4 regions of the Paenibacillus sp. FSL R7-0048 genome follow, and region 1 is predicted to be linked to each of the others. Evidence: riboswitches for the same ligand, from Rfam matches in the RefSeq annotation. Region 1 holds a riboswitch; each other region holds the start of a gene.
The links. A riboswitch is a leader RNA that binds a small molecule or an ion and turns the genes downstream of it on or off. The one in region 1 is predicted to bind cobalamin.
Positions count from the first base shown of each region.

Region 2: it holds a riboswitch for cobalamin, as region 1 does, so the genes downstream of both, NSQ91_RS03920 (S-layer homology domain-containing protein) here and NSQ91_RS04585 (DUF4430 domain-containing protein) in region 1, are expected to answer to the same signal.
Region 3: it holds a riboswitch for cobalamin, as region 1 does, so the genes downstream of both, NSQ91_RS06890 (RCC1 domain-containing protein) here and NSQ91_RS04585 (DUF4430 domain-containing protein) in region 1, are expected to answer to the same signal.
Region 4: it holds a riboswitch for cobalamin, as region 1 does, so the genes downstream of both, NSQ91_RS06935 (RCC1 domain-containing protein) here and NSQ91_RS04585 (DUF4430 domain-containing protein) in region 1, are expected to answer to the same signal.

Region 1 is NZ_JBBORF010000001.1:1,069,354-1,075,296, forward strand. Features, by position in the region: gene NSQ91_RS04580 (GAP1-N2 domain-containing protein) at 1-1,105, shown strand, start outside; cobalamin riboswitch at 1,233-1,435, shown strand; gene NSQ91_RS04585 (DUF4430 domain-containing protein) at 1,606-4,170, shown strand; gene NSQ91_RS04590 (methyl-accepting chemotaxis protein) at 4,373-5,943, shown strand, end outside.
Region 2 is NZ_JBBORF010000001.1:898,693-904,635, reverse strand. Features, by position in the region: gene NSQ91_RS03920 (S-layer homology domain-containing protein) at 1-2,468, opposite strand, end outside; cobalamin riboswitch at 2,632-2,832, opposite strand; gene NSQ91_RS03915 (cellulase family glycosylhydrolase) at 3,174-4,895, shown strand; gene NSQ91_RS03910 (transposase) at 4,965-5,258, opposite strand; gene NSQ91_RS03905 (hypothetical protein) at 5,280-5,861, opposite strand.
Region 3 is NZ_JBBORF010000001.1:1,580,744-1,586,686, reverse strand. Features, by position in the region: gene NSQ91_RS06900 (RHS repeat domain-containing protein) at 1-769, opposite strand, end outside; gene NSQ91_RS06895 (GBS Bsp-like repeat-containing protein) at 969-1,169, opposite strand; gene NSQ91_RS06890 (RCC1 domain-containing protein) at 1,599-3,410, opposite strand; cobalamin riboswitch at 3,821-4,012, opposite strand; gene sigK (RNA polymerase sporulation sigma factor SigK) at 4,440-5,141, opposite strand; gene NSQ91_RS06880 (DUF2264 domain-containing protein) at 5,349-5,943, opposite strand, start outside.
Region 4 is NZ_JBBORF010000001.1:1,592,976-1,598,918, forward strand. Features, by position in the region: gene NSQ91_RS06915 (hypothetical protein) at 1-175, shown strand, start outside; gene NSQ91_RS06920 (helix-turn-helix domain-containing protein) at 209-397, opposite strand; gene NSQ91_RS06925 (Piwi domain-containing protein) at 565-2,682, opposite strand; gene sigK (RNA polymerase sporulation sigma factor SigK) at 2,801-3,352, shown strand; cobalamin riboswitch at 3,780-3,971, shown strand; gene NSQ91_RS06935 (RCC1 domain-containing protein) at 4,382-5,943, shown strand, end outside.

The sequences.
Region 1 (5,943 bases):
ACTGGGTCGTCGTTTGCTAAAAGAGGCGCGTGTTCTGGAACCCTTTGAACGGCTTCCGCTAGCCTTTTACTATACAACTCAGCGTGAAGGGGGTCCGCTGGATTACGATGCGCTTCTGGAGCTGTTAAAGCGTAAAGCCGGTTCCGACAAAGAAATCATCTATCGGTTTTTTGCTTGGTCGCAAGGCAATCCTTTATTTACGGTTTCGAATAAAAAGCTGCAACCGGGTTACCGTAAGGCGATTCTGAAGTATTTCCTGAGCAGTGATCGTGAAGCGTTCAAGAATCGGGAATTCCGAAAGAACTATGTCGCGGCAGCTCGGCCTGCTCTGCAAAATGTGTACAATGAAGCCCGCTCCCAACTGGCTTCCCCGCTGGCGCGCTGGATCAGCCGCAGCCGATTTCGACTCTTAATCTCCGGCTCCATTACGGGTATTCTGGTGATTATTGCAATTATCGTATTCAGTATGCTGCGTCCGGATGATACGAAGACGGCTCTGCCGGGGACAAGCCCTGAGCCGACCCCTGTTCAGAGTGCAGGCAATATGCTGCCTCCGGCTTCAGTATACTTGAAGGATCAGAGCGTCGAAGGAGATAAGGGGAGCAGCATATTGGTGTTCACCTTCGCAAGTGCAGATGACTGTGTGCAGTTTAAACCGACTGAGGTTAGTTTAATGTCTTCGTCTACAGAGATAGATAAAAGCTTTAAGGTCGCTGCTACAAATGGGACTTGTCCAGTGCCGTCAACGGATGGGACGGATGAGGGAAACGCTGCTGACGAGTCAGATGCCGCTGGCACTACTGGAGGAACAGCAGAAGGTGCAGACTCTACTAACGCTGTAGCTGATGCTTCTCCGTCCACTACGCCTTCCTCTGATACTGAGAACAGCACTGGGTTACCTTCCGCAACAGCTGTGACTGAAGGTGAACAACCTTCCTATCAGGTTGAGGTTACATTGGAGTCTGGAGCGACAATTCTAGAGAAAAGTATGATCAAAGCCGGAAGATTTACATTGATCGTAGATCCCGATCCTAATATTCCACCAGCTTCTGATTCAAGTGCTGAACCCTCCCCGACTGCAAGTCCGGATGGAACAGTCGAATAACAAGCTTTCTGAACAGCAATAACTACCGGAAGGTGGCGTATTGCTGTTCATTTTTTTGCTGCCCATACTAAGCTTTTCTATAGACATGCTATGTATTAATAGATATGATTATGGATGTCAAAATAAGATACTACATACTGGAAAAGGTGCAGACTCTATCAATCTAGTCGTCTGCTTAAAAGGGAAGTCCGGTGCAAGAGTCCGGCGCGGTCCCGCCACTGTATGTGCGGAGCGTTTCTTCTATAAGCCACTGCCCCGAAGGTAGGGTGGGAAGGTGAAGAACAGCGATGAAGCATTAGCCAGGAGACCTGCCTTTTTCGTGAGCGTTTCTATTCTTCGTGGGGTAAGAATGTGGAACATATACAGATGGACTGTTGGCAGGAAGCAAGCGCCGCAGCCTCAATTTGTAATCTTCCCTGACCGCCCTCCAAAGGGGCGGTCTTTATGTTATGCGTCTTATTCCCGGCAGTACCCATTCTTATACAGAAAGAGGTTAAACAATGAAGAAAATCATGTCTTCCAAGTTTGTAGCACTTGGGCTGGCCTTATTCATGGTCATTTCAATTCTAGGAACATCTCTTGCTCCGGCGGGACAAATATTTGCAGAAGCGAGCGCTGGCGCCGGTCTGGAGGCAACTGCCGCGGAGCGGATTAATGTTGCGGATGCGACTTATGCGGCTGCAGAATATCTCTTGAAAGGTGGCGTGCAATCGGATTGGCAAGCCATTGGATTAGCGCAAGCAGGGTACAAGCTGCCGGCTAGTTACCTTTCAGAGCTTGAGAAAAAAGTAAAGGATGCAGCTGGCGATTTCACCAATGTAACCGATTATGCTCGAATCGTGCTCGCAGTGAGAGCGATTGGTGCAGATCCTACTAGCTTTGCTGGTAACGGAACGACTCCTGGCTATAATCTGATTGAGAAAATTTATAATAATAGCAAGCTCAGTGAACAGACGCTTAATAATCCGGTATATGCTTTACTTGCGCTGGATTCTGGTAAATATAATATCCCAAGTGACGGGAAATGGACGGCGGATAAGCTCCTTACGGAGATTCTCTCCAAACAGAATCCGGATGGGGGCTTTGCACTAACATCAGGCGCAAGTGAGCCTGATATGACAGCGATAACCTTGACGGCTCTGGCGGCACATAAAAATAATCCCGAAGCCTACTTAGCAGGGCTACAAGCCGTAGCTTGGTTATCTGCAGCTCAAGATAGCCATGGGGGTTACGGTGACAGTGCTGAAAGTAGCGCACAAGCAATCCTTGGACTCACCTCCTTCGGAGTTGATCCTAGTGGATTAGAATACACCAAAAACAAAGTGGATCTAATGGAGAACCTGCTTAGCTATCGTCTAGCTGATGGTAGCTTCACCCATAGCCGTGGTGGAAGCAGTAATATTCTGGCGACAGAGCAAGGGCTTCAGGCGCTGGTTGCCTATAATTTGCTATATAAAGGAAGCAACAGTAAGCTATACGATTTTTCCAAATCCTCCATTCAGAGCTCACTCATCTACGCTCCAGTAACGATTGAGGGACCACAGGCCACGTTGGCACAAGGGTACGCCTATGCTGGCAACGCACTTGGAGCGTTAGAGAAGCTGGCGCTTCAAACGAACTTGCCGATCACGAATCCTTCGGGCAGTTATGTGACTGGCATCGGAAGTATTGCTGCTGGAAGCTTTGGTGGTTATGACGGATGGATGTATGTTGTATCGCGTGACGGAAAATGGATTAATCCCGATGTAGGCATGAGTGATTTTGTACTTAAAGATTCAGATCAGGTACTGGTTTATTATGCCGGAGACGACACTAAGCTTGTGGATTCCGTTACGCTTTCCAAAGCAAATCTTAAAGAGGGCGATTCTTTTACCGTCACTGTAACTAGTAAGACGTGGAAATGGGACGCTGCTACGAATACTTCCTCTCCTGTAACTGCAAAAGCTGCGGGTGTTCAGGTCCAAATTGGAGCTCACAAGGTAACGACGAATGCTAAAGGTGAGGCCGTATTCTCAGGAAATATGCCCGCAGGTGACTATACACTGACTGTAACTGGCTACCGTGAAGGCAAAGCCCCAACGATTGCTAAATATACAAAAGCTCTAAAAGTGATTTCTAAGAATGTAACAGCTTCGCTAACCGTTGAAGGCCCGGAAGGGTTGATTAGTGAGGGGACTTTGAAAGCCTCCAATGCCCTTGAAGCGTTGCAACAACTAGGGTCTACCGATGATTTTAAAGTAGATATCACCAAATCGTCTTATGGCAACTTTGTATCAGGTATCCATGGAGTTTCGCAAGGTACTTACGACGGATGGTGGAGCTTCGTGGTATCACGCGGCGGGGAGTGGATATATCCAAGTGTGGGTATGGATGCGTTCGAACTACAGGAATCCGATCGTGTGCTTGTCTATTATGCAGGAGAAAATACACAGGTTGTAGATGCTGTGGTGCTTACCCCATCACAGCCAAAAGCTAATGAAGCTTTTACTGTAAAGGTTTCACAGAAAAAGTGGGTGTGGAATCAGGAAAGCTTAACTTCTGATCCGGTTACCTCACCGGCTGCAGGTGTGCAGGTTTCGGTTGGTGGTAAGAAGGTAATCACGAATGAACAAGGTGTGGCTGTTATTGATGGGGGTCTCCCAGCAAATAGCTATACAATAACTGTTACCGGTTATGCTAAAGATAGCGTACCGAGCGTAGCGCGTTATACTCAGTCTCTGACTGTCGGATCGTCTGTTATTGCTCCAGCAAAAGCTACCGCTACCCTCTCAGTGATTGGAGATAGCCGGAAAGGAACCATCCTAGCCAGTACAACAGTAGCTCTAAAAGAGGGCGAAACGGCTTATAGCTTACTAGTCAGTCAATTAGGGACTAAGGTAGTATCATCCGGCAACGCTGGAAGCATCTACGTGAAATCTATTGACGGGTTGGCTGAATTTGATGGAGGCCCAAGCAGCGGATGGAAGTATAAAACGAACCGGGATGCGGATCCAAGCATCAGTGCAGACAGTTATATTTTGCAGAACGGTGATACTTTGTACTGGTACTATACCTCTGGAGAATAAGGAAGAGGAAGTTTGATTAGGCGGGCACACATGGATTCGGAGTAATAGCGGATCGGGTGCCCGCCCTTTTTTATTTGAGGAAAGTTGTTTTATGACAATATATACTTTTATTCGACACAATATTTTAAAAATCATCAAACTCTTAGCCCTTCCGACCGATAAAAATAGATAGATCATAAGATAATGTGAAGGCGGAGTGTAGATGAAAAATTTGAAAGTGAAATACAAAATAGGGCTGCTTTTGGTATTCGCAGTAATTATGGTGAATGCTGTAGGGGGCATAGGCATCATCACAATGAACAAAATGGCCGAAAAGACAAATGAGACATATAATGAAAATTTATTGCCTGTTTCTTACGTAGGGCAGATGCGTACGAATAATAGGGCTATTGAATCCTATCTTTTGGAGCGTTTGATTAGCGTTGATGCCAGCAAAAACAAAGAACTTTCTGAGAGTATCCAAGTGAAGGTTCAAGATAATAATGAACTTATGAACAAGGTGAAAGCGATTCAGTATAATGATCCTGCTATTGTAAGTAAAATCAAAGAGTATGAGTCCTTTTTGCCAGATTATCGTGCACAGCGGGATAACATTATAAAGATTGCTGATAGTAATCATAATCAAGAGGCCTATAAAGTATTTTCAGGCGAATTTAACGAATCCCGTGAAAAAATGATCAACCTGCTTAAAGGAATTAGTGATTCTTTGCTTAAAGATGCTGATGAACACAATTCAGGTTCCATGGCAACCGCTAAAAGCATGCGGGTAAACAATACCTTAATGATTACGTTCGCTTGGGTGATTTGTATCGTGATTAGTATTGCAATCATTCGACTGATAACAAAACCGCTTAAAGAACTGCAAGGACTAATGAAGCGGGCAGAAGATGGAGATTTGACCGTGGTAGCAACGTACACCGCCAAGGATGAGATCGGCCAAATTAACAGTTCATTTAACAATATGCTGCAGGGCTTGCGGAAGATGATGCAAGGCATTGCAGAGAGTGCAGAACTGCTGTCAGCTTCATCGGAAGAGATGAGCGCTAGTGCTGAGCAGACCTCATTGGCTTCACAAATGATCGCTGTATCTTCTGGAGAGATTGCTGCGGGATTTGATGAGCAGACAGAGAGCATTAACAGTACAACACGTTCTATAAAAGCAATGACCAATGATATTGCAGCCGTAGAGGGCAGCAGCTATGAAATGTCGGATCTAATGGGAGTAGTTTCCGGTTCATCGGATCGTGGAGTAGAGGCTGTAGACCAAATCATTGTGCAGATGAAGGAAATTGACCTCAGTGTAACTCAGAGTCAGGAGATTGTTTCTAATCTAGGGACATTGTCACAAGAGATTAATACAATTATTACAACGATTAACGGTATTGCTACACAGACGAATCTGCTTGCGCTCAATGCTTCTATAGAAGCAGCACGGGCTGGTGAGCATGGACGGGGATTTGCTGTAGTTGCTGGAGAAATTCGTAATCTGGCGGAAGCAACTAGAAATAGTTCTTTGCGGGTTACAGATATTATTACACATATCCAAAAGCAAACCGAAAGCGCAGTAGAATCCATGGCTTTGGGTACTGAGCTAGTCACCAATGGCGTAGTTCAAAGTCATCTGGTATCTCAAGCTTTTCATGAGATTCAGACTTCCATTAAAGAAGCTACCTTACAGACAGCGGAGATTAGAGAAGCGGTTGCTCATGTCGCCATGGAATCACAAGGTGTGGCAGCAGCTATGGAACAGGTCAACGTTATATCTAGTAAAGG
Region 2 (5,943 bases), 170 kb from region 1:
TCATCACTTGCAAATTTTTGAATGGCATGAGGGGTGCCATTTTGAATATAAGCAGCTTCTTTTCCTTTAAGGTCCTTAAAGGTTAACGTAATAAATTGACTAAATTCTACTCTTGCACTACCACCCATGGAAAATGCTTGAAGAATGTTATCAAGCTTCTTGTCCCCAGGAATAATCTGATTCACACTATCTTTTAGTGCAGATTCTGCACCGGTTAAAGCTGAAATCAGTTCAATCGTTGAGGCATCCCCACTCGTAACTTTTGCACCCTTAGGAATGACTACAGATACGTTACCTTTTATGGCCTCTATCTGAGGAAGGTCGCTGTTACTTGGTAAATTGACACTAACCTTTGATTGATTTTCTTCTGAAATAGCTACTGTGATTTCTTTGTTGCTATCTCCAGCGCTGATCGGAACGATATAATCATTAGCGTCATTTGGGATTTCAACTTTCGGGTTCTCCCCAGAAGGTAACGGAAGTTCTTTCGGACCCTCTGGTTGCCCAGGCCCCGGTTCTTCTGGTTGTTCCAGTTGCACATCATTCATATCAAAGAGACGGTTGCTATGATTGATCAGACGATCATAGGACACAAGAGCATACGTACCTTGGTCCGTCGCCATATTGTCCACTTTGTCTGTGAGGATATGCTTAAATCCACCCTCAGGTGCAGCAAAGCTAAGTAATGCATCAATAAGCGAATTTCCACTTTTAACAAATCTAGCGTCAGTGTGCGGATCTACGCCTACACCAGTTAAGGCTACAATTACCTGCGAGATACTCTCGCTGCTAGTGCTTCCCCAGCTTGTAAATCCGCCTTGATTGTTTTGGTTATCGGACAGCCATTGGATGGCCCGATCCACGGCAGCTTTTACATCATCACGGGATGCATAATAAGGTGCAAGAGCTTGCATCGCCATCGCAGTCATATCGACATCGGCTTTGGTTACGCCTAATTCCCAGCCACCAGCTTCTGCTGTACCTTTTTTAACCTCTTTATCTAAAATGTACTGAACTAGTTTTTCTCTTGTGGTCTGTTCTGTAACTCCATCAACTACAGGAATCTCATAGTTATGGCTATCTAGCGCAATCAGAGCAAAAATCGGACCATTATTGCCTTGCTTTTGGATATATTGATAATCAGCGAGTGCTTTTCTCAGATCATATCCCGCAACATTTGTGATATCTTTTCCGATAGAGGTAAGTCCTAATATTGCTCTGGAATTCTCTGTGCTTTTATTGGCGTCGAGTTTTCCATCCTCTTTAATGATTGATGCTATTTTCGTTGCTACATTGTTGTAATAAAGATCGTAATAACCGTTAGGTACTGTATAGTTCGCCCGGGCCAGAGAAAGGATCGACCATTCTCCGCTGCCTGTTCCAAACGTTGGATTCTTTACAGTATTTAAAATATAAGCAAGGTTTTTATCTAACTGTTGTTTGACGGCAACTGAAGTTTCCAGTTTGTAAGTAACCTGATAAGTTACATTTGTTTTGTTTCCAGCTCCGTCAAGAGCCGTTACAGTAATTGCATTACTGCCTGAATTCAGAGTAGCTTTATACTCCCCATTTGCAGGTGATAAAGTAACTCCATTCAGCTTCACTTCTGGAGTAATGTCACTATATACATTGTCTGTGACAGCTACTTTGAAGCTTATTTCTTTATTGGATACTTCCTGTTTATCTTGTATGCCACTTACTGTAATAACAGGGGGTTCTATGTCTAATGCATTATTAAGACCGACAAGCGCATGATCTACACTTATTTGAGAGCTTGCCATGTTTTCGAGCACGGAATAGGCTTCATAAACTGCCGATTGCACTACTGGTCTGTCCAAAATAGTTTCTTTATTAGGGGCACTGTTAATCTCGGCGATTTCCGCAGTTAAAGCATCCTTATTGGCAAGTTGAACTGGGATTTCCCCCCAGCCGCCAAGATCAGAACCATAGCCATAAGTGGTGAACTGAGTTCGAATGATGTCACCGTCTTGAGGCTTATAATCGGTCATCCCAAACGGAGGAAACACATTATTTACTGCATACATCCAACCCGACATGGAGGTGTAGTCAAACTGACTTAACCACTCGGGGTCTGCTTTAGTGCTGACTGTATTCCCATCGGCTGAAATCATATCTAAAATATATTGTGGAATATTGACTTCGCTTCTGCCACTATCTTTAACTTCTGATAAATAAAAACCACTATCTATATTTCCTAAATATCTATAATTCCCATCACCTAGCGCACGTGTTATTAAAGATGCGCCATTATCGCCTTCATAAATCGGAACTTTAATAGGTTCCTTAATATACCCTTGGCCTAAGGTGAATTTCTCTACGGATACAGATACATACCCTTTAAGGGTAGAGCTTGCTCCATCTGCTTGAGCCGGGATTACACTTGTAGAGAATGTCGTAATAAATACAGCTACAATAAGTAACCACGCTAAAAACTTATTTTTCTTCATTTTTCCATAACCCTTCCCTTCATACCTATGATAAAAAACAGAATAAACTTTCTCATAACCACAAAAAAACCACTCAACATAAACGTCAAGAGGTTAAGATAGTGAACCACAGTAATAGCTGGCAAACACTATTCAAGCACCTCTCTATCGATCGTAGAGTTTGATGGTGTAACAGAAAAAGGCAGATATTCTGGCTCAAGTATCATCACCCTTGCTGCCTTCCCAGTTTCCCAGTGGCATTTTGCAAGGACTCCTCTTTCACAGCGGCGGGACCGCGCGGGATTCACACCCGCTTTCCATTTAACCAATCTATGATTGTACTTCCGCAACATTCATAGTTGGCACCTATTTCTAATTTTAAATTTTCATGCTTCATCATATCTAATATATATGCTTTTGTCATGTTATATTTCTTTTTTGTATAACGGGCAGCTAGAGATAATCCTATTGAATAACCAATTTCTACGAGTAGGGTTATTCAAATAATTTCTTTATCCAAGTGTGGGGTAAATTAATTTAAATCACTAATTCTTATATGAATTTACCACAAATTAGTAAGGTACTCGCTAAGTGTATTCTATGTTAGGGTATATTCAGAAAGCGTTTACAAAATAAAACTGGAGGTGTTTGTATTCATCTAACCACCGAGTACAGCGTCAAAGCCAGGTCCAAGCATCCTAAATTTATCTCACAAAGGAGAATTCAATGACTACGCGAATCCAGAAATCCTTCTTATCATTGACACTTGTCACCGCTCTTCTGCTCTCTCTGTTCTCATCCATGGCCGCAGCTGCAACTAAGGACGAGCAACAAGCTAAGGCAGCGCCAAAGAGTAAGATCCAATCCTATGTAGACGAAATGCAGCCCGGATGGAACCTTGGCAATACTTTAGATGCTACAGGTGAGGATGAAACCTCCTGGGGCAATCCACGTGTGACCCAAGATCTTATTAAAAAGATCGCCGCTCAAGGCTATAAAAGCATTCGGATTCCTGTGACCTGGGATACTCACATGGGTGCGGCACCAGACTATACCCTAGAAAAGGCCTACCTCGACCGTGTGGAAGAAGTTGTCGGCTGGGCACTGGACGCCAAGCTTTATGTCATGATTAATGTCCATCATGATTCCTGGCTATGGGTAAGCCATATGGAAGAAAAACACGATGAAACGCTGGCGCGTTATGATGCAGCCTGGACTCAAATTGCCGATCGCTTCAAGGACAAATCCGATAAGCTGATGTTCGAGAGCATAAATGAGCCTCGGTTCACCGATGGTGGAAGCACGGACGAAGCAAAAATGGAGCAAATGCTTACTGAACTTAATAACTCTTTCTATCAAATCGTGCGGAAATCCGGTGGGAAAAACGACCTCCGCCCACTTGTATTACCTTCATTAGAGTCTTCACCTACGCAAACAAGAATGGATCATCTCTATAAGACGATTACGGCTCTGAACGATCCAAATATTATTGCGACCGTTCACTTCTATGGCTTCTGGCCTTTTAGTGTGAACATTGCCGGCTACACCACGTTTGAAAAAGATACAAAAAACGATATCACTCAAACTTTTGATAACGTTTACAATACATTTGTAGCTAAAGGCATCCCTGTCATCGTCGGCGAATTTGGTTTATTAGGTTTCGATAAAGACACGGGTGTGATTGAACAGGGCGAGAAGCTTAAATTCTTTGAGTATCTGACTTATTATTTGAAAGAAAAGAAAATGACTTCCATGCTCTGGGATAACGGGCAGCATTTCAACCGTAAAACTTATAAGTGGTCTGATCCTGAACTCCACAATGTATTAATGTCTGGTCTGAAGGAGCGTTCCTCCAGCACCGAAAGCGATTTGGTCTACCTAAAAAAAGGTGCACAAATCAAAGATACCAAGGTTAAGCTAAACCTGAACGGCAATAAGCTAACCACCATTAGTGCCAACGGAAAGTATCTGACCAAAGGTAAAGATTACACCTTAAATGGTGAGGAGCTTACCCTCAAAGCCAGCCAACTCAAAAAGCTCACAGCTTCCCAAAAATACGGTGAAAATGCCGTGCTGACTCTGAAATTCAACAAGGGTGTTGCGTGGAGACTTAAGGTCATTGTGTATGACACAGCTAAATTAAGCGATGCAAAAGGCACGACTGAATCCTTTGCCATTCCGACCACCTTTAATGGTAACCAGCTTGCCACAATGGAAGCTGTGTATACCGCTGGTGGCAATGCAGGTCCGCAGGACTGGACTCCATTTAAGGAATTCGGCAATACCTTCTCACCTTCTTATAACACTAAAGAAATCAAGCTGCTTCCCGCGTTCTTTAAAGATGTTAAAGACGGCGAGGTTATCCTGAAGTTCCACTTCTGGAATGGGGATATTATCACCTACAAGATCACGAAGAGCGGAACAAACGTTGTAGGAAAGTCCTCTTAAGCATCGGTCCTGTTAACAACACAAATAGGGGTGTCCCTTCAGGGAACATCCCTATTTGTATTCTACCTATCACATATAAACCTCATCATACGAAATTATCATCAATCGATAAATTAAATATACGCCAAGATAGGCTCCGGTAATAAGAAACATTGGATTCAAAAATATCGCATGGATCGAGGTCATAAACACAGCGCGATCTCTTAATATCTCGTAAATCGCCAAGGCGGAAATATTTCCAAAGATAATCGTACTTAAGATCGAAACAACATTGAAAACCATACGCCACTTTATCGATTTCCCCTGTAACATCAGCATAACAATGGGAACAAGAATACTACCAAGTACGATTAGAAATTTCATCCAGCTCACCTCGGTAATTTTTTAATCGTCCAGTTCCACACTTTCGATTTGTCCGTCTGCATTTACCGTCCACTCGATTTCAACGCCATTGTTCAATCCGAGCTTGTCTTCATCTTCAATGACTATATGATCAGGAATCGTTAAGGTTTGCTCTTTACCGCCCTCCACTTGAACAGTAACCTGTTTACCCTTAACCGCAGTGATCCTTCCGTCATATTCAATCTGCTGCAAAACAATCTTTTGATTCGGATCTGTGATGGTGACCCGCTTGCCTCCGTCAGTTAGCAGCTCAACCTTTTTATGATAGTTATCTTTTAACGAAACCTCCTTGATAACTCTCTGAATGCTAACCCCCTCTGGAAGTTTCCCAGTATTTGAGCCGGGTGACGCAGATGTTAGGGGTTGTTCTGTTGCGTTATTCGTAGGTACAGGTGTAGTTGCTTCTGCAGAAGGTGCTGCGGTTTCTACTTGAGCTGTTGGAGTAGGCACTTGAGTCTCATCCGCTGCTTTAGTGCATCCACTTAGCAATACCGTACATGCACAAATACAACAAAGAATTGTAGCCCTGGTAAAACGTTGTGTTGTTCCTTTATTCGATATCATCTTTTACCCCCGCATTTTAATGTATTTTTTTCTCTATAGTGGACATAGTTTTACCTCTTATCTTCCTTTTATTCACCAGAAT
Region 3 (5,943 bases), 510 kb from region 1:
CCGTTAAAGCCGCGATTTTCAATTTATCTGGAGAAAAAAGGTCCTCTCCATACACTAGCGAGGTTATGCTCGGAAATTGTTGAAAGATCGGATCATCCTGGTAGGTAGAATTTTGAACCGAAGATGGGTTCTTCTTCTGGATAGCTTGATTTTCTAATTCCCCTTGTATGTCTTCCCAGCTTAGCTTTCCTTCTTGCTTCCACTTTAATAGCTCAAGTAAGGTTTGATTCGGTGAATCCTGCATCAGATAATTAATCCAATAGACATCTTCAATGGAAGCTCCGGCCAAAAACAGCTTTTCGATTTCAGATTCGATTAAATCTTGTGATGCTACTCTTTGATTTGTAGCCGTTCCACCTGAAGAGACCGAATGATTGAGTAATCCTTGCTTCTCAAGCGTTTTAACTTTAATTGATACAATAGCCTCAGACAATTTCGGATCATAGGTGGCTACCTCCACAGTAGCCTTCTCATCCGGCAATGGAGGAATGGAGTCCTGCCAACCTTCTTCTTTGAATAATTCACTCGCAGAATTCTCTGGACGAGTCGTAGGTGTAGGCTGTGGTCCCGAATCCGTTGAAAAATCCAAAAAATCTGACGGTGCAGGTGATGGAGCAGGTAAATCTTGTGCTTTGTTTATGTACGTTTGATCAGAAGTACTTTTAACGGTTGTACTCGCTTTCGCAGTTCCTTCCAAAATATTTGGAATGATCAAAGATAAACACATGATGACCATTACTATTTTTCTCACTAGCTTTATTTTTCTCAACTTAGTTTCCCCCAGGAATTTATTTGGTTACCTCACAATTGAGCTATATTTCTATCTTTCTATGAAAATATTCCCCAATATTTATCTATAATCTATTAGAATAATAGTTCATTCCCTATTTGAATCGTTTCTTCTTCAATATACCTTCCTATCCTGGGATGCATTAACATGAATTTTGCATCTCCTCTTTTAATTTCACTCACTTCTTTACTTCTACTAAAATTTCACCAATCATCATTTTGTTCATAGAAGCATCAAAGGAATAAATATGGGTAATATACATTCCTGTTTCATTGTTATGTTTAAAGAAAGGAATTCGAATTCGCCAACTTGTAGAACTTAAACGTTCCCCCTTAATCCATGGATCCTCTAAATCGTCTTGACCATTACTATCGTCCATGTTGGAAAGGTCCCCTGTTGGGTGCTATCAAAACCGCCCTTTAGATAGACGTCTTACGAAAAGCACCAAGATACTAAACATATACGATTTTGACGAATAATCTTTACTCCTCTTTATCAGACTCCTTTTCCATCTTATGTATATTGAATGTCAAGTTTTAGACATATAGGGTTTGTGGTTATGATTTGCTACTTACATCCACCATAATATAGTTGGCATAAGGTTATTCTGGAGAGGTAGTCGGAATAAAATTTACATATCCTAAAAAAACACTACGCTCCAAAAACAGTGTTATTATTATAAATTGAGAGGACCATCGATTGAGTAACAAAGAATATTTAGTTCCCCACAAATCATTTTGATTACTCATCACGAAAAACATTCTATTTTTTCTTTTCAAACTAATTATTTTGAAACGCTATTATACAGCTACTTTATTTCCTTTGTAATTGCAGATAGTAAATTACCATTACTATCGTATACAAAGTCACGGCGGTAGCTGATATTCCCTTTATGAATGATAATAGCTGTTAACCTATTAGCGGAATCATAAATATATTCGTAATCCTGTCTAATAGAAGGTTGTAGAACTGTTACTGGAATATTTGAATAAGAAATTAATGAGTCATTCCCTAATTGACCCTCTGTATTATTCCCCCACGTAATAAATGAAGAGCTAGTAAGTGCTATACTATGCGAATTTCCAGCATCTATTTTTATTACATCATTCAGAAAACTCTTACCGCCTATCGCTTTTACTTGAGTAGGAGTAAGTTTTCCTAAAGTTGTGCCATCTCCAAGTTGGCCCATGCTATTCTCTCCCCAACTCCATACTGTTCCATCTGACTTTAGTGCTAATGAATAATTACTTCCACCGCTAATAGCAATTACATTATTTAATAAACCAACTCCGTTTGGGCCCTTGACTTGGACTGGATAGCGCCGTTCTACTGTAGTACCGTCTCCAAGCTGCCCTTTATCATTTTGCCCCCAGCCCCATACTGTTCCATCTTCTTTTAAAACCAAATTGAAATTGTCCCCAGCACTAATAGCTTTAACTCCTGTTAACAAAGAAGCATTACTGGAGCCCATTTGCACTTTACTAGGGAAACTCTCATCATTAAGAGATCCATTTGCTAACTGACCATGATTATTGCCTCCCCAAACATAAACAGTTCCAGTTGACGAAAGTGCTATAGAATGTATTTCACCAACATCAACAGCAATAATATCCATAAGATTCCCAACCCCGTTAACACCTTTAATTTGTTCCGGAGTTGTAATAAGTTCTAATCTATCGACTCCCACTTGCCCTCGTTGATTATCTCCCCATCCCCACACTGTTCTGTTAGATTTAACAGCGAGGGTATGGTAAAATCTACTACTGATATTATTTACATTTGATAATCCAGAAATTGGAGTTGGAGAGACAACAAAATCAGTCTGATCTCCAGCAGGTCCCAAACCCAAAAAACCATAATAATTGAATCCGAAAGCCGTCACTGTACCGTCAGTTTTCAAAGCATATGAACTAAAAGTTCCACCAGTAAATCCTTTATTCATCGACACCACATCGGTTCCAGCCAACTGAACTGGTTTATTGCTAGATGGAGTAATAAAGTCCCCCAACTGTCCCATTTCATTACTTCCCCATAACCATAGATTCCCATTTTTTTCTATAAAACCACTTTTATCTATACCAGCATATATTTCCCCATGTTCTAAAACACCCCGAGTTAAAGTAGAGGGTAAACTCTTTGCGCTTTCATTTAAAGACATGATTTTGGAGTTATTATTTTGAGATATAGATTCTATTAATAATTTTTTTTTAGCGCTCTCATTGCTAACAATTTGAAACTTCAGGAAGTAGCTATCATTTAATTTTTCTCCATTTATATCCTCAAGTGAGTAAGGAGGAATATGTAATGTATAATCATGACCATCTTTCAATTCAATTTGTGGACTAATTATCAGTTGATCCCTCTCAATTGATTTCTTTATATTTATCACCTTATTACTATCAAAATCTACTAATCTAATTAAATGAAAAAAATTCCCTTCTCTAATAATGTTTTTTAAATTCACCTTTAACGAGGAATCCTCCAATATGCTTATTATTTGTGTCTCAGGTGCAATTAACTCCTTTTGTTGATTTACACCATCCGCACTCACTAAAGATAACTGACTAATCGATATAACTAAAAGAAATAAGATAATTAATAACGAATAATATTTCTTCATATTTATTTTTCTCTCCCATTTAATAAATAGTTCCAGTTAATTAGTTGTTATCTACGATACTAGATAGGATGACTGGGATAATAAACTTCGGATCCAGCAAAATAACTAAACAGACAATACAAATGATCGTGTAAAACCAAACAGCTCATAAAAAAATCAACAAATTCTTAGATATTGAAAGATACTTTCATTTAATCAAACCGTAACTTTTTTTTATTTTTGTCCGAAATCTATACATCGACAACATGAAACTAACTAATAATTACTTCATTCCAAATGAACCTTTACCATTAATAATTTATTAACAACATTATTTCCAATGTAACAAGTACTTTATTAAAGTAATTCTATAAAAGAGTTTCACTATTGAATATAGACATAAAAAAACCTCCTTCCCATCCTCGTGGGATTCGTTGGATATATTTATGGCAGGCATTCTGGCTTCGCAGTTCATTAAAAAACCCACCATTAACATTAAGCAGTTAATGATGGAATTTTAATGTGCGTTCACAGTGGCGGGACCGCGTGGGAATTTCACCAACATTCCCCTTTTAAGCTAGATAGGATATTCCTATGCAATCACCATAAATATTAACAGGAATAATATACCATGAATTATTATGAAGTGCGACAGACAAAAACACCTAAGGAAGATTCGTATAATGGAATTACCACCACATCCATTGCGTGGGAGAATGAAACCATGAGTTACACACACCTTAACAAAACCGAACGCAGTCATTCACTTCGCTTGGGATGGACCAATCACAGATTGGCAAGTAACTAGACAAAAATCACTCCACCATTGATAGAGAGTGGAATAGGGGGAGTAGCAGTATGATGACACAGTAGAGATTGCGCAGACTACCTACACAACATCAAACCTCTCCTAATCAATGGGATGATCCATAGTGCAAAGGGAAAAATTCCCCATCATGTTAACGATAAAAAAACAACTTCTCCGTAGAAAAGTCGCTTTTCAAATCTCTACTGTCTATCGAATTCTATTTTTTCATAACTTAGAAGACCCTACCGCTTCGCCTTATAAAACTCATGATACAACTTCATGAGCGCCCTCTTCTCTATCCGCGAAACATAACTCCGCGAGATCCCCAACTCCTTGGCAATCTCCCGCTGTGTCCGCTCTTCTCCACCTGTATCCAATCCAAACCGCCCAACGACAACTTCTTTTTCCCGGTCATCCAGAATATCAAGGTTACGATAAATCTTACTCTTTTCGATCTTCAGATCTACTTCTTTAATGACATCATCCGCTTCCGAACCGAGGATATCAATGAGTGTAATTTCATTACCTTCTTTGTCAGTCCCAATTGGGTCGTGCAGAGATACATCTTTACGAGTTTTCTTCAAGGATCTTAGGTGCATCAGGATTTCGTTCTCAATACAACGGGCAGCAAAAGTGGCTAGCTTTGTCCCTTTGTTCGGACGATAACTCTCAATAGCTTTAATCAGGCCGATGGTGCCGATGGAGATCAGATCCTCCATGTCTTCTCCGGTGTTATCGAATTTCTTCACTATATGGGCAACGAGCCGCAAATTATGCTCAATCAACAAATTGCGGGCCTTGGCATCTCCCTCAGCCATCATCCCTAAGTATCGGCTTTCCTCCTGCTCCGAGAGCGGTTGTGGAAATGCATTATTCCTTACGTATGATACCAGCAGCGTCAGTTCTTTGATCAGCAATGCAATCGTGCTTAAGAATCCAGGCAACTTGGCGACACCTCCCGCACTTGTACAATGAAACCGATCTGTTTGCCTTACGGGTTCATGGTCATCCTTATTGTATGTGGGCGTGCGCCTAGAAGTGCCTGTACGGGGGAAATTGTACAACCACAGAAATTTATTTTTCATACGAGAAATCAGTCATACTCTACTCAATTACTTGTCTTTTTAACACAATGTTGTTAGCGGTAATTCTCACTCTCTTCTGATGTTAAATTCCGCTTCACTAGACGTAAGAACCTTAATGATGTCCTTGTCAAAAGCAACCTTCAAAATAGACTCTGGTGATTGTTCTATAATACCGCCGCAAGAATCTCCCGACGGATCACCGTATACAGCCGAAGCCAGCCAGTGGATTCCAGGCTCAAGGAAAGTCGTCAGTGTAGGCAAAACAGTCCGGGGATGAAGCAGGTTTGTGTTGGCATTAGGCCAAATTAGCTCAGCCTTTTCGTAGCCGATCAAACCCTTGACTCCGCTTATTCCCCTTGCTGTAGATACTGCCGCGGTTGTAAGGCCGATCTGCTGTTCCACCCCCGCTTCCTGACCAAGCGCGAAGCCGCCCTCTGCGGCGTCCAACGGTCGTCCGGTCTCGATCCGGTGTATCCGAATATGCCAGGGCAGCCCAGCAACGATCCAGGTCCGAACCTCCACATTAGTCCATGGCTTCCAGACGGAGTGCAGCACATTGTCCACAATTCTTGACTCCATATTCCGCCGTCTGACCCGATACAAGTTGTCCCCGCTCTCACTTAGAGCGAGCATGGAATCAAATGCCCCTTGAGACAATCCC
Region 4 (5,943 bases), 520 kb from region 1:
TATGGATTTGGAAGCTGTTAGGGTGGAAAAAAGAGCCATGATACTAGCATTACAAAATGGCTTAATGCTACCCGATGAACTAAGCAAGCATCATCGGGCATCAATAAAAGAAATGATGTCCTCACAGCAATTAGTTGATTTCGATGGCTTGCCGCTGGGCATTAGGCAGATTTAATAACGATAATCTGTGCTTTAGTTTGCGGCAAGGTTAGTCATCTTCCAGTACAAGAAGTTCGTTTAGGCTGATGTTGAGTGTTCGGCAAATCTGTTCCAAGGTGTCGAAGTAAGCTGCATTCACTTTATCGGAGCAGAGATGGCTAATTGTACTCGGTCGAATGTTCATTCTTCGTGCAAGTTCTCGTTGACTAATTCCTTGTGTTTCAAGGATTTCTTTTATTTATTTTGAACAGTTTGATAATGATGTATTGATCGATGCTGTATTATTTCCTGGTGAGAAATAAAATAACAACATGTAAAAACGAAAAAATATGTTGTTCTAAATGTATTAGATTCTGGATTATCATAATAACAAATAAACCTCCCAGTATGTGGGAGGTTTATTTGTTATACAAAATGTAGCGATTTGCCAGAATCGAGCGGAAGCCATTGCCGGTTAAAGAAAGTAGAGCTTAAATCGGCATAATATGTAGTAACGGGAAGGCGACATTTTAATAAGGAACCAATATGCATGAACGAAAGATGATAAATATCTTGAATTATTGTTTCGATTGGTAGTGATCCCTTTTTCTTGATGATTTTAATTGGTTGAGCTGTACCGACACGAGGATGAGGATTAGTAGCGATGACATACGCTAGATCGTCTCTAACATAGCAAAGCCCTGGTTTTGTTTCCCAACCTTGCTTATCAACGTTTAGAGCCATACGACGATTCGTTTTCTTGATAATTTCTACCATGTCATATTCTACACCTAAACTATTCATCACTTCGTCTAGACTATCTAAATCTTCTCTACAAAAACCATCACGATGAAACGTAATATGCTTTGGTCTTTCATTGTAATGTTGATGATATTGATCTATCGCTGAGTACACAATTTGGCACATAGTCTCATGGCGGATTTTTTCGCCGGCTTCATTAGAGGTATTTGCCCTACTGGACAATACTCTGCCGTCTTTTCCTACGATCTGTACAATACCAGTAGAGTGTCTGCCAGCTTCATGAGATACATCTAGTCCAATAAAACAATCGGATGATAGGGATGAATTTAAGATCCACGGTTGAATGCCTGATTTAGAATAAAGCCCCAATAATATATTGCCTAGAATGTAGTCATTAGCTTTTTGAAGAGTTTCCATAGTTATGAACTGAGTCGGTACTGAAGAATTCCCTCCGAACTCCTTCTTTACCGTGTCATACCACATGCCTGAAATTTTTTCTGGGATTATCACGAGCGTCAACTCTTGAAATGAATTTTTCGTAAGCTCTTTAAGCAGGATGGCAAGTTGGTGTGGATTTGTGAAATCAATAGATTTGTTCCGATAGGCTCCTGATTTTTTTAAGATTGATAATGGTACACCCCATTTATGGGATAGCGCATTCAATTTATCATTAAAGTCAGTTATGACATCGAGTTTTGTGTCTATCAGTTCTGGGTATACAAGTAAATTAACGGATAAAGGTTTTGAGGCTACTACACCGCCCTTATCAAGTCCATATTTAAGCTGTGTTTGAGTAACATTTTTTCCGAATTGAAGAGTAGGATTTGACAACTCCAATATTTCATACCCAGCTTGCTGGACTAGGAGCTTTTGTCTATTAAATTTAATTTTATCAGTGCGTGCTAATATTTTTTGTATTTCATCCAGCAATGTTTTAATTTTTTGATTTGCGTTTTGTTTATAAATTTCTGATGTTTGACGCACTACACTAGAAGGAAGTGACTCAAAAGTAAGCTCTTTTTGTAGCATAGCTGGTGCATAAGCAATGCGAGTTCCATTAAATGCTTTTAGATAGACAACAGGCATACTCTGTTCAAGTTTATCAACTTTCCAAGCTTGCTTTCGTTCTTTAGTAAAATAACTAACAACTGATTGATTAAGTTCTGGAATTGCATCATTGATTGTAGAATTGGAGATTTCCACAAACTCATAATGAAGATTGTTATATATATCAATTACTCGATCGCCTTTAAAAATTGCGTTTGATTTTATTAAATCATATACCGATGCATTTGTACGATAACTATGATTTAAATCAAAACCAATGGTAATTTTGCCCGTATAGCCTACAGTAATATCACATTGTATAACCCTATGTATTGAAATATTTTCTACGACTTTTTCAGCTTTTAACCACGTGAATTTCCGACTTCCAGCAGCAATTTCTTTTTTTGGCTGAACACTTTCAATAGTTCTTAAAAGTAATCTTTCCAAGATAGTTCTCTCTGCTAGGATAGTGGGATTAATTGAGCGAATTTCATATTGAGTGAATGTGTACTCACCCCAATTTTCAATAGGTTGCCAGCTTGCAATATAGTGATTGAAAAAATCGATAACAAGCGACCTGTTTAATTTTCTTAAATCAAAAGAAGCATTTCCGTTTTCTGTATGTTGTTCAAATACATTACGCACAGGTAGCGTATATAAATGAATATTTAGAACATTTGTATTCGTGTCTGATTCCCATTCTGTAAGTACGTAGTGTGTTAGTGGTGTATTCATAATCTGTTCTGTTCACTCTCCCTATTGGCCTATACCGCAAAATCCATATGGCATATTTTAACTATACAATATATCCCATGCATCATCTATAAGCATCTTTAAATAAGGGTTCTAAGATATTATTTTATTACAAGGTGATTTTACATCGTATCATGTCCATAACGTCAAGAAATTCGATAACACCGGAGAGGACATGGAGGATCTGATCTCCATCGGCACCATCGGCCTGATTAAAGCTATTGAGAGTTATCGTCCAAACAAAGGAACCAAACTAGCCACATTTGCAGCACGTTGTATTGAAAACGAAATCCTGATGCATCTAAGATCCTTGAAGAAGACTCGTAAAGACGTATCCCTGCATGATCCAATTGGGACGGACAAAGAAGGTAATGAAATTACACTTATCGATATCCTTGGCTCCGAAGCGGATGATGTCATTAAAGAAGTCGATCTTAAGATCGTGAAGAGTAAGATATATCGTAACCTAGATATTCTGGATGACCGGGAAAAAGAAGTTGTCGTTGGGCGGTTTGGATTGGATAGGGGTGGGGAAGAGAGGACACAGAGGGAGATTGCTAAGGGGTTGGGGATCTCGCGGAGTTATGTTTCGAGGATAGAGAAGAGGGCGCTCATGAAGCTTTATCATGAGTTTTATAAGGCTAAGCGGTAGGGTCTTCTAAGTTATGAAAAAATAGAATTCGATAGACAGTAGAGATTTGAAAAGCGACTTTTCTACGGAGAAGTTGTTTTTTTATCGTTAACATGATGGGGAATTTTTCCCTTTGCACTATGGATCATCCCATTGATTAGGAGAGGTTTGATGTTGTGTAGGTAGTCTGCGCAATCTCTACTGTGTCATCATACTGCTACTCCCCCTATTCCACTCTCTATCAATGGTGGAGTGATTTTTGTCTAGTTACTTGCCAATCTGTGATTGGTCCATCCCAAGCGAAGTGAATGACTGCGTTCGGTTTTGTTAAGGTGTGTGTAACTCATGGTTTCATTCTCCCACGCAATGGATGTGGTGGTAATTCCATTATACGAATCTTCCTTAGGTGTTTTTGTCTGTCGCACTTCATAATAATTCATGGTATATTATTCCTGTTAATATTTATGGTGATTGCATAGGAATATCCTATCTAGCTTAAAAGGGGAATGTTGGTGAAATTCCCACGCGGTCCCGCCACTGTGAACGCACATTAAAATTCCATCATTAACTGCTTAATGTTAATGGTGGGTTTTTTAATGAACTGCGAAGCCAGAATGCCTGCCATAAATATATCCAACGAATCCCACGAGGATGGGAAGGAGGTTTTTTTATGTCTATATTCAATAGTGAAACTCTTTTATAGAATTACTTTAATAAAGTACTTGTTACATTGGAAATAATGTTGTTAATAAATTATTAATGGTAAAGGTTCATTTGGAATGAAGTAATTATTAGTTAGTTTCATGTTGTCGATGTATAGATTTCGGACAAAAATAAAAAAAAGTTACGGTTTGATTAAATGAAAGTATCTTTCAATATCTAAGAATTTGTTGATTTTTTTATGAGCTGTTTGGTTTTACACGATCATTTGTATTGTCTGTTTAGTTATTTTGCTGGATCCGAAGTTTATTATCCCAGTCATCCTATCTAGTATCGTAGATAACAACTAATTAACTGGAACTATTTATTAAATGGGAGAGAAAAATAAATATGAAGAAATATTATTCGTTATTAATTATCTTATTTCTTTTAGTTATATCGATTAGTCAGTTATCTTTAGTGAGTGCGGATGGTGTAAATCAACAAAAGGAGTTAATTGCACCTGAGACACAAATAATAAGCATATTGGAGGATTCCTCGTTAAAGGTGAATTTAAAAAACATTATTAGAGAAGGGAATTTTTTTCATTTAATTAGATTAGTAGATTTTGATAGTAATAAGGTGATAAATATAAAGAAATCAATTGAGAGGGATCAACTGATAATTAGTCCACAAATTGAATTGAAAGATGGTCATGATTATACATTACATATTCCTCCTTACTCACTTGAGGATATAAATGGAGAAAAATTAAATGATAGCTACTTCCTGAAGTTTCAAATTGTTAGCAATGAGAGCGCTAAAAAAAAATTATTAATAGAATCTATATCTCAAAATAATAACTCCAAAATCATGTCTTTAAATGAAAGCGCAAAGAGTTTACCCTCTACTTTAACTCGGGGTGTTTTAGAACATGGGGAAATATATGCTGGTATAGATAAAAGTGGTTTTATAGAAAAAAATGGGAATCTATGGTTATGGGGAAGTAATGAAATGGGACAGTTGGGGGACTTTATTACTCCATCTAGCAATAAACCAGTTCAGTTGGCTGGAACCGATGTGGTGTCGATGAATAAAGGATTTACTGGTGGAACTTTTAGTTCATATGCTTTGAAAACTGACGGTACAGTGACGGCTTTCGGATTCAATTATTATGGTTTTTTGGGTTTGGGACCTGCTGGAGATCAGACTGATTTTGTTGTCTCTCCAACTCCAATTTCTGGATTATCAAATGTAAATAATATCAGTAGTAGATTTTACCATACCCTCGCTGTTAAATCTAACAGAACAGTGTGGGGATGGGGAGATAATCAACGAGGGCAAGTGGGAGTCGATAGATTAGAACTTATTACAACTCCGGAACAAATTAAAGGTGTTAACGGGGTTGGGAATCTTATGGATATTATTGCTGTTGATGTTGGTGAAATACATTCTATAGCACTTTCGTCAACTGGAACTGTTTATGTTTGGGGAGGCAATAATCATGGTCAGTTAGCAAATGGATCTCTTAATGATGAGAGTTTCCCTAGTAAAGTGCAAATGGGCTCCAGTAATGCTTCTTTGTTAACAGGAGTTAAAGCTATTAGTGCTGGGGACAATTTCAATTTGGTTTTAAAAGAAGATGGAACAGTATGGGGCTGGGGGCAAAATGATAAAGGGCAGCTTGGAGACGGTACTACAGTAGAACGGCGCTATCCAGTCCAAGTCAAGGGCCCAAACGGAGTTGGTTTATTAAATAATGTAATTGCTATTAGCGGTGGAAGTAATTATTCATTAGCACTAAAGTCAGATGGAACAGTATGGAGTTGGGGAGAGAATAGCATGGGCCAACTTGGAGATGGCACAACTTTAGGAAAACTTACTCCTACTCAAGTAAAAGCGATAGGCGGTAAGAGTTTTCTGAATGATGTAATAAAAATAGATGCTGGAAATTCGCATAGTATAGCACTTAC